Regions from separate parts of the Lysinibacillus sp. BS3 genome, predicted to be linked through region 3. Evidence: riboswitches for the same ligand, from Rfam matches in the RefSeq annotation. Region 3 holds a riboswitch; each other region holds the start of a gene.

Region 1 (3,288 bases), 1.0 Mb from region 3:
TATAACAGCAGCCTCTTTTACAGTTGGATGTTTCATTAAAGCATCCTCTACTTCAAAAGGGCCAATTGTATAGCCTGAGGAAATAATAACATCGTCTCCTCGTCCGTCAAACCAAAAGTAGCCATCTTCATCTTTATAAGCACGATCTCCTGTAATATACCAATCCCCACGAAATTGTAAATTTGTACGTTCAGGATCATTTAAATATTTTTTAAAGAGTGCTGGCGTTTCGCGATGAACAGCAATATCACCAACTTCTCCGATTGTAACAGGTTTGCCCAAATCATTAATAATTTCAACAGTGTTGCCAGGAGTAGGTTTTCCCATAGAACCAACTCTCGCTTCCATCCCTACCATTGTGCCTACCAATAATGTATTTTCCGTTTGTCCATAGCCATCTCGCACTTGTAATTTGAATGTTTCCAAGAATACTCTAATAACCTCACTATTTAATGGCTCACCAGCTGATACAGCTTGGCGAATTTCACTTAAATCATATTCATGTAAATTTTCAAGCGCTGCCATAAAACGATATTCAGTTGGTGTACAGCATAGTACATTGATTTTGAATCTCTCAAGCAATGCTAAATAAGAAGCTGCTTCAAATTTACCTTTGTAGACAAATGCAGTAGCACCACTGCCTAAAGTAGCTAGAAATGGACTCCAAATCCATTTTTGCCACCCTGGTGCTGCAGTCGCCCAAACAATATCATTTTCTTGTACACCCAACCAATGTGGTGCTGTTGTTCGTAAATGAGCATAGCCCCAACTATGCGTATGCACTGCTGCTTTTGGATTTCCTGTTGTTCCGCTTGTATAGGCTAAAAATGCATTGTCTGTGCTTTTTGTTGGGATAGGATTTATGTAGGTTGTAGGTTGATTATTCATTTTTTCAAGTATGTTCTGCCAAGGTTCATGTGCATTCCCTATGACAAATTGCAGTATGTCTTGTAAATTTCCCACTTTATCGAACTGTTCAATATAGGGTTCAAATGCAATAACTGCTTTAGCATTTGCATGATGAATTCGATACTCAATATCCTTTGTTCTTAACATCTCAGAACTTGGAATAATAGTTAAACCCGCTTTCAATGCAGCAATATACACAATATATGCTTCAACCGAACGTGGTACCATTACTAAAATGACATCACCTTTCTTTAAACCTTGCTTGGTGAATACATGTGCTGCTTGATTCGCTTTTTCCAATAAATGTGCATATGTAATACATTGGATGTCTTGGTTTTCTTCATAAATGATTAAAGCATTTTTGGCTGCATCCTGAGCATATTTTTCAATTTCCTCTACTATGTTATACCATTCTGGTGCAACTAAATCTTGTCTTTTCATGGCAATTGCCCCCTTTTGTTATGACACATTATAAAACTCTTTTTTCAGCATTTTCAATGGTTTGTGCTTAATTTCGGTAAAGTCATGACAACTATCATACCCTCCTATATGGCATCGGTCACATTTTATCTATAGGAAAACTTGCTATTGAATACAAATGAAAAGTATGGTACATTTTGGTCAACTAAAAGCAAGATTGCAGGGGGACTCGTAAGAGTTGAGAAGGTAAAACCTGACCCTTTGAACCTGTTAGTTAATACTGACGTAGGGAGCAATAAACATCGTTTTCAGATGAAAGGCTCTTTTCGTGCATTTTTACACAAAAAGAGCCTTTTTTGCATGCTTACGTCCATCCCTAAAGGAGGACTACAATGATTTTTCAAACAATTCGTCAACAGCAACCACTTATCCATTGTATAACCAATTATGTAGTGGCAAATTTTCAAGCAAATGGTTTATTAGCGATAGGTGCTTCACCAGTAATGGCCGATGACTACCAAGAGGTAGAGGAGATGGTGGCCATTGCTCAAGCATTATTAATTAATATTGGAACACTTAATGATCGCACAAAAAGTGCCATGTTATTAGCAGGTGAAAAAGCCAATAAACTTGGTATTCCTGTTATTTTAGATCCTGTCGGAGTTGGAGCCACAACTTATCGTAAGGAAACCGTAAAATACTTACTGGAAAACATACACTTTGCCGTGATTCGCTGTAATCTCGGCGAGCTAGCAGCAATAGTTGGTGTAAATTGGCAACAAAAAGGTGTTGATAGTGGTCATGGCACTATCGCTATGGAATTAGAAGCCACATCATTGGCTCAACGCTATCAATGCATTGTTATTGTCACAGGAGAACGCGATTTTATAACTGATGGCAAGCATAGCCAATGGATCGCTGGTGGTCATCCACAAATGACGGAAGTAACGGGTACAGGTTGTTTACTTAGCGCAATTTGTGGCGCAGCCTATAGTGTAAGCCATAATCCTTACCAACAATTAACAGAAACACTTACTTACTATAAAAAAGCAGGTGTACTGGCATCCGCATTTACTGCAGACATTGGTGATTTTCAAATAGCCTTACTCAATGCTATACATCGCTTATCAAAGGATGGTGCAGCTTCATGCATATTGTAACAACAATCGCTGGCTCAGATAGTGGTGGTGGCGCGGGTATACAGGCTGATTTAAAAACATTTCAGGAATTAGAAGTGTTCGGTACTTCTGTTATTACTGCTCTAACTGCTCAAAATACTTTGGGTGTAACAGGTGTTTGCCCTATTGACGTTTCCTTTATAAAAAAACAATTAGAGGCCTTAGTAGAAGATTTTCCAATCGCTGCGATTAAAACAGGAATGCTTTATTCCTCAGAAATTATCAAAGCAATTGCACACAAGATCAGGGAGCTAAACATTCCGCTGATTGTTGATCCGGTGATGATTGCAAAAGGTGGGGAAAGCCTATTACAGCAAGAAGCTATCGATGCCTTACGCTCAACTTTATTACCACTTGCTACGGTTGTTACGCCCAATATACCCGAGGCAGAGACACTTACTGGGAGATCTATTCATCATTTTGAAGATATGAAAGAAGTAGCTCAAAGCTTGTTACAGCTAGGTGTACAATGTGTCATCATTAAAGGTGGTCATTTAGCAGATCCACTTTATGCCATTGATTATGTATTTTGCAAAAATGGACGTTCTTTTTCTTTGCAGTCTCCACGAATCCAAACAAAAAATACGCATGGTACTGGATGTACATTTTCCGCAGCACTTACTGCTTTTCTTGGACAAGGATTTGCTCTGGAAAATGCCATTATAGAAGCTAAAAAATTTATCCAATTAGCTATTATGTTTAATTTATCGATTGGAAATGGTCATGGACCCACTAATCATTTTGCTTATCAACAGTATAAGGAAGGCTGTGAGGTGATTAT
Region 2 (3,288 bases), 2.2 Mb from region 3:
CGGTGTCACATAACAAAGCATCGCTGTACCAAACCAGCCAATCATGGCTGCCCCAATGGCTGATGTAATGTGGTCATAACCTGGAGCAATATCTGTTGTGAGTGGTCCTAATGTATAGAAGGGAGCTTCCTTACAAACCTCTAATTGCTTGTCCATGTTTTCTTTAATCAAATGCATTGGTACATGACCTGGTCCCTCAACCATTACCTGAACATCATGCTGCCAAGCAATCTGTGTTAGCTCGCCTAGTGTTTCAAGCTCTGCAAATTGTGCCTCATCATTGGCATCTGCAATTGAGCCTGGGCGTAAACCATCACCTAAGGAAAAAGCAACATCATAGGCTTTCATAATTTCACAGATTTCCTCAAAGTGTGTATACAGGAAATTCTCTTGATGATGATATAAACACCACTGTGCCATGATAGAGCCACCTCGAGATACAATACCTGTCACACGATTTGCTGTTAGTGGTACATAGCGTAAAAGGACACCTGCATGAATGGTGAAGTAATCCACACCCTGCTCAGCTTGTTCAATGAGAGTATCACGATAAACCTCCCACGTTAAATCCTCTGCTACACCATTTACCTTTTCTAAAGCCTGATAAATTGGCACTGTTCCCACTGGTACTGCCGCATTTCGAATAATCCATTCTCTAGTTGTATGAATATGTTTACCAGTCGATAAATCCATAATATTATCTGCGCCCCATCGAGTTGCCCAGGTCATTTTCTCAACTTCTTCTGCAATGGAAGAAGATACAGCAGAATTCCCGATATTCGCATTGATCTTTACATGAAAATTACGCCCAATAATCATTGGCTCTGCCTCAGGGTGATTAATATTAGAAGGCATTATAGCACGCCCAGCTGCAATTTCTGAACGTACAAATTCAGGATCCATATTTTCACGAATCGCTACAAACTCCATTTCAGGCGTTATAATTCCCTTTCGTGCATAGTGAAGCTGTGTCACATTTTTACCTTTTTTAGCACGCAAAGGCTTTCTCGCCAACTCAGGGAAGACATTTTCTTGAATACGCGGGTCATCAACATGACGAAAGCCATTATCCTCCGGTTTAATGGAGCGTCCCTCATATGCTTCTACATCCCCTCGCTCTTGAATCCATGCATTTCGTAAGGCAGGTAAACCTTTCGTAATATCTACTTGGTAGGCTGGATCTGTATAGGGCCCACTCGTATCATATACTCGAATAGGAGCATTTTCTTCATTTCCAAAACTGCCTGTTGTCGGACTTAATGCAATTTCTCGCATAGGTACTAGAATATCTGGGCGTGATCCTTCCACATATACTTTTTTGCTTCCTTCAAAGCTGGACATAATGGTAATATTCTTTTCACTAATTGCTGACATGAGCTACTTCTCTCCCTTAAATTTATTTTGATATAAGGACCGATTCTAGCTCACCCCAACAATCCAAAAAATAAAGGCCGAATCCAAAATAATTATTTGGATCCGGCCACGAATGTAAAGGTCTATTGATTGCATACTCTGCAATAGCTTCTTAACTTTCCCACGCTGGTATGAGCCAGATCAGGTCCAAAGGGTCAAGAAACTTCGTAGCGTTTCCCTCTCAGCCTGACTCATCAGACTCCCCTAGTTAATACTATTTAGTTTGATGCTAGTGTAGCAGATAATACTAAGAGATGGAAGTTATTTTTTATCTTACTAGGTAAATAATACTTCTGCAAAATAGATCACAATGGTTACAGTTATACAGCTTACAATGGTTGAAAATAAAACAGCTTGCGCGGCTGTTGCTGATTCTACATCATATTCCAATGCTAGACTAGAACTATTGCGGGATGTTGGAAAAGCACTAGCTATAAACAGTGATTGTGCGACGACTCCATCTAATCCCAATATATAAATAATGGCCAATGCAACAGATGGTCCAATAATTAATCGCGTAAAACAGCTGATAAAGACGGTTTTATTAAACATTGATTTCATCTCTAATTGTGATAATTGCGCACCTAAAGTAATTAGAGCCACAGCAATAAATCCATCTGCCACATGTTCTACTGGTATTTTGATAAACTGTGGAATACCGATATCAAAATAATTCATAGCGACACCTATAATAAGCGCATGAATAATAGGCATTTTAAAGAAATCCTTGATGATTGTCATACCTGACTTTGTAGAAGAAATTAAATTGTATAAACCATATGTATACGTAGTCATATTTTGAAAGATTACGAGCATGACCTGAATGGCTACTCCAATAGGTTGCGTGGCAAATATCATTTGAGCCACTGGAATACCGTAATTACCCGAGTTAATGAGCACAACACTATTTTTAAAGACAGCTGCCTCTGTTCTAGCTAAACCTAACCCTTTTGCCATAAAGTGACTGAGTATCATTTGACTACCGATAAAGAGTACAATAAATAATCCGACCTCTCCCAGTACAGTTAATTCCACATGTGTTTCATATAAATTTACAAAAACAGCTGCTGGCATAAAGCAATATGTAATAAGCTGAGACAATGCTTTTAAATTAAAGCGAAATTTCTTTTGTAGTATAGCGCCTATTACAAGTAACACTAAAATAGGTACAACAATTTGAAAGAAAATCATTCCGAGATACATCATATCAATGTCCCCCTTCCAGTGTTAATAGTAGTGTTGAATTCCTTCTAGGTCAATTTCTCCGGCTTTCACCATAAAGAAGACTGCCTCTATATTGAAGGCAGCCTTTCTTTTTAAGCAAGCTTAAATCGGTTTACAACTTCTTGTAGCTCGTTTGAAATATCGTTCATATTTTGAATAGACTCTGCTACTTTTTGTAATTCTACTTGTTGATCCATTGCAGAAGCACTTACTTGTTCCGCAGAGGCTGCTGTTTGCTCTGAAATAGCCGAAATACTTTGGATAGCCATGATTGCCTGATTTTTATGCTCTAACATGCTAGATAGTTTATTCATTAAATCACTAATAGAATTTGCAATTGAACCCGACAAATCACTGCTATCTTTAAATGCTAGTTGCGTGCTTTGTACGGACTCATTTTGAGATTGCATTAAATCTGCATTAGATGCAATCACAGCAACCGTCTGCTGAGAATTTTCAAGAATACTTTCTACTGTACTCTTAATAATTTCTGTTTCATTCTTAGATTGTTCTGCTAGCTTTCTAACTTCCTCTGCAACTACAGCAAATCCTTTACCATGTTCACCAGCACGTGCAGCCTCAATACTTGCATTTAAAGCTAGCAGATTAGTCTGCTCGGTAATGCTTTGAATCGAAGCAATAATCTGATTA
Region 3 (3,288 bases):
CACTTGTGTAATGACATTAATGGCACCAAGTTCAATCATCTTCTCATTCATTTTTTCAATGATTTGGAGCAATGTTGAAAGCTCACCCTCCATCGTTGTTTCCAATGGATGTACCTCATATTTCACCCCAGAAGCATCGATCACCGCAATTGCTGCATCGACATATGGTATAACATCTTCATATTTCTCTGTCTTCGGAATGATTTGTACACTGATTAATGAATTTGCCATCTTATTTGGCCTCCTTTTTAGGTAAGAAATCATTAGTAAAGGCTTTTTTCGCATCAAATTCGCCCTCTAGTACTTGATTGCTAGACATCCATTTCGCGTAATTTTCCCACACAGAAAGCTTTTGCTCTCCCCATTGCTTGGCATCATCCTGATATTTATCAGCCAGCCATTCCTGACTTTTATGCACTAATGCTTGATCTAAATCAGGTGCCGCTTCGATTAAAATATCAGCCGCTTCACTTGGGTTTTCAATTGCGTATTCATAGCCCTTCGATGCAGCTGCCACAAAGGCTTTGACTACATCCGGGTTGTCCTGTATCATTTTTTCATTTGTAGCTAAAACTGGCGTATAATAATCCAATTGATCACTATAATCTGTAAGATATAGCATATTAATCTTTTCCCCACGCAGCTCAGCCTCAATCCCAGTCCATGCATAATAAATCCAAGCAAAATCTATATCTTTTTCCATCATTGTGAAGAAATCTAAATCCCCTGCATTGACGATATCTAGCTTATTAATATCTGCCTTTTCTTTTTGCATGAGTGATTGTAAAACGGCTTGCTCTAATGGCGCGCCCCAACCACCATAGGTTTTACCTTCAAAATCCTTTGGCGATGTAATGCCCTTCGAAGCAATAGAAGCAAAGCCAGATGTATTATGCTGTATAATTGCTGCGATGGAGACCAGCGGCACATCCTGTACTCGTGCCTGTGTTATGCCTTCCTGATAGCTCACGCCAAAATCCGCCTTTCCAGAAGCAACAAGCTGATCTGCGCCCGCCTCACCAGGCATAATAATATCAACATCTAAACCCTGTTCCTCAAAATAACCGAGTTTTTTGGCAACATATAGTCCTGTATGATTTGTATTCGGCGTCCAATCCAGTACCACAGACACCTTTTTCAGCTTGTCTGCAGTCTGCTTGTCATCCTTGTCACTACAGCCTACTAATGTCAATAGTGCTGCCAATAAAATAAAAAACCATTTTTTCATGCGAAAGCCTCCCAGTTTGTAATATGAAAGTGTTCATGAATGAATGTTGTCACCAGAAGAAAGCGTATACAATGTTGGCAAGCTGTTGCTTGAAAACATAAAAAAACGCCTAGGATTCCTCCCAGACGTATTGCAATCAATCTTCAAAACTTTGCTTTTTGAATAGATGTTCCCTACGCTGGTACGAGCCAAATCAGGTTCAAAGGGTCAGCGTCTACCGGACACAATCTCAGCTAGCAATTACTAGCCCCCCTACATTCTTTCGCTATGAACTTTTCGATGATTATTATACCCATAGTTTCACTTAAATGACAAGGTGCTATTTTTGAATAGAGCTTAAAGCCCAGCGCTCCTAAGAGGCTGGGCATGCTTTTAGCTTGGTTTCTGTTCTTTTTTGGCTGTTACAACATGAGAAATTGCTCCATCTGTTGCAATATCCACTTTAAATGAACCATTGGAATGGCGATCCGCACGAGACAATGCTTGTACGTCAATCATCTCTTGAACACCTTTTTCAGTTTCAATCACAACCTGCTCCTCGTCTGTTGCTTGAACAACTGCCACAATTCGGTGAGGGTTTGCTTTTAACTCTGTTAATACTTTTAGTCCACGTTTTGCACGACTTGCTACTTCAACTTCAGCGACATTCATTTTCTTCACGGCCCCACGCTGTGTCACAATCACTACATAGTGGGTAACATCAGGCTGTAATACATTGACTCCAACTAAGGCTTCTCCATCTTTTAGTGTGATCCCTTTCACACCGCCTGTTTTCACACCTGTAACTGGTAACTCCTCCATAGGGAAACGAATCGCATAGGCTGTATCCGTTGTGAGCATCAGCTCCACGTCATCTGTTACAAATGATGCATAGATCATCGCATCACCAGCCTTGACATTCATCGTTTTAATTGGCTTTGAATAACGCGTTACCGCATAGTCTGCGAGTGGTGAGCGCTTAATTTGGCCATCTTTTGTGGCTGTGAAGACATACGTATTTGGCTGGTCAAATGTTTCGAAACCATAAACCGCAATAATCGATTCATCTTCCCCTGTTGGTACAATACTTGAAATATGCTGGCCGAGATCCTTCCAGCGTATATCAGGCAGCTCATGAACAGGCTGATAAATATAATTGCCTCGATTTGTGAAAAGCAGTAGATGGTGCTGTGTATTCAAGTTTGCTTCATACAATAAATAATCTGAATCCTTCATGGCAAAATCTTGCCCGTTTGAAGCGGCATGAGAACGTGTGGATGTACGTTTAATATAACCATCCTTCGTTACTGTTACGACAACCTCTTCACTTGGCACAAGGACATCCAATGTAATTTTAATTTCTTCAATTTCTTGCTCAATCTTCGAGCGGCGAGGCTCTGTAAAGCGTTTCTTAATATCTAGCAACTCTTGTTTAATAACACGCACTAGCTTTGCCTCACTTTGCAGAATCCCCTCTAGCTTCGCAATTAGCTTATTTAACTCGTCCTGTTCCTGACGTAGCTCTGTAATATCCGTATTCGTTAAACGATATAATTGCAGGCTTACAATGGCCTCTGCTTGTACCTCTGTAAAATCAAACTTTGCTTGTAAATTAAGCTTCGCATCCTTCTTATCATTAGAAGAACGGATCGTCGCAATGACTTCATCTAAAATGGAAAGAGCTTTGATTAATCCATCTACAATATGAGAACGATCCTTTGCCTTTTGTAAATCATAAATGGAACGGTTTGTTACCACTTCTTTTTGATGGGCAATATACGCATCTAGCAATAATGGCAATGTCATCATCGTTGGACGACGATTATGAATGGCAATCATATTAAAATTATAAGCTACCTGTAAATCAGTTGTTTTAAACAAGTACTGTAAAATTCCTTGTCCTGGTACATCCTTTTTCAGCTCAATTACGACACGTAAGCCAGTACGGTCTGATTCATCACGAATTTCCGCAATGCCTTCTAATCGTTTATCTACACGTTGCTCATCAATTTTTTTCACAAGATTCGCTTTATTTACATCATATGGTAACTCAGTGATAACAATTTGCTCTTTACCACCCT

Evidence for each region. Region 3 has a riboswitch for thiamine pyrophosphate ahead of AAJG31_RS01350 (ABC transporter substrate-binding protein). Riboswitches for the same ligand answer to the same signal wherever they lie in the genome.
Region 1: linked by a shared signal. The riboswitch ahead of thiM (hydroxyethylthiazole kinase) and the one ahead of AAJG31_RS01350 (ABC transporter substrate-binding protein) in region 3 are both predicted to bind thiamine pyrophosphate.
Region 2: linked by a shared signal. The riboswitch ahead of thiC (phosphomethylpyrimidine synthase ThiC) and the one ahead of AAJG31_RS01350 (ABC transporter substrate-binding protein) in region 3 are both predicted to bind thiamine pyrophosphate.

The regions. Positions count from the first base shown of each region.
Region 1 is NZ_CP154860.1:3,955,786-3,959,073, reverse strand. Features, by position in the region: gene AAJG31_RS19620 (acyl--CoA ligase) at 1-1,350, opposite strand, end outside; TPP riboswitch at 1,541-1,638, shown strand; gene thiM (hydroxyethylthiazole kinase) at 1,722-2,489, shown strand; gene thiD (bifunctional hydroxymethylpyrimidine kinase/phosphomethylpyrimidine kinase) at 2,477-3,288, shown strand, end outside.
Region 2 is NZ_CP154860.1:2,495,165-2,498,452, forward strand. Features, by position in the region: gene thiC (phosphomethylpyrimidine synthase ThiC) at 1-1,374, opposite strand, end outside; TPP riboswitch at 1,515-1,629, opposite strand; gene AAJG31_RS12315 (AEC family transporter) at 1,690-2,619, opposite strand; gene AAJG31_RS12320 (methyl-accepting chemotaxis protein) at 2,730-3,288, opposite strand, start outside.
Region 3 is NZ_CP154860.1:260,754-264,041, reverse strand. Features, by position in the region: gene AAJG31_RS01355 (thiamine-binding protein) at 1-231, opposite strand, end outside; gene AAJG31_RS01350 (ABC transporter substrate-binding protein) at 233-1,228, opposite strand; TPP riboswitch at 1,382-1,492, opposite strand; gene parC (DNA topoisomerase IV subunit A) at 1,601-3,288, opposite strand, start outside.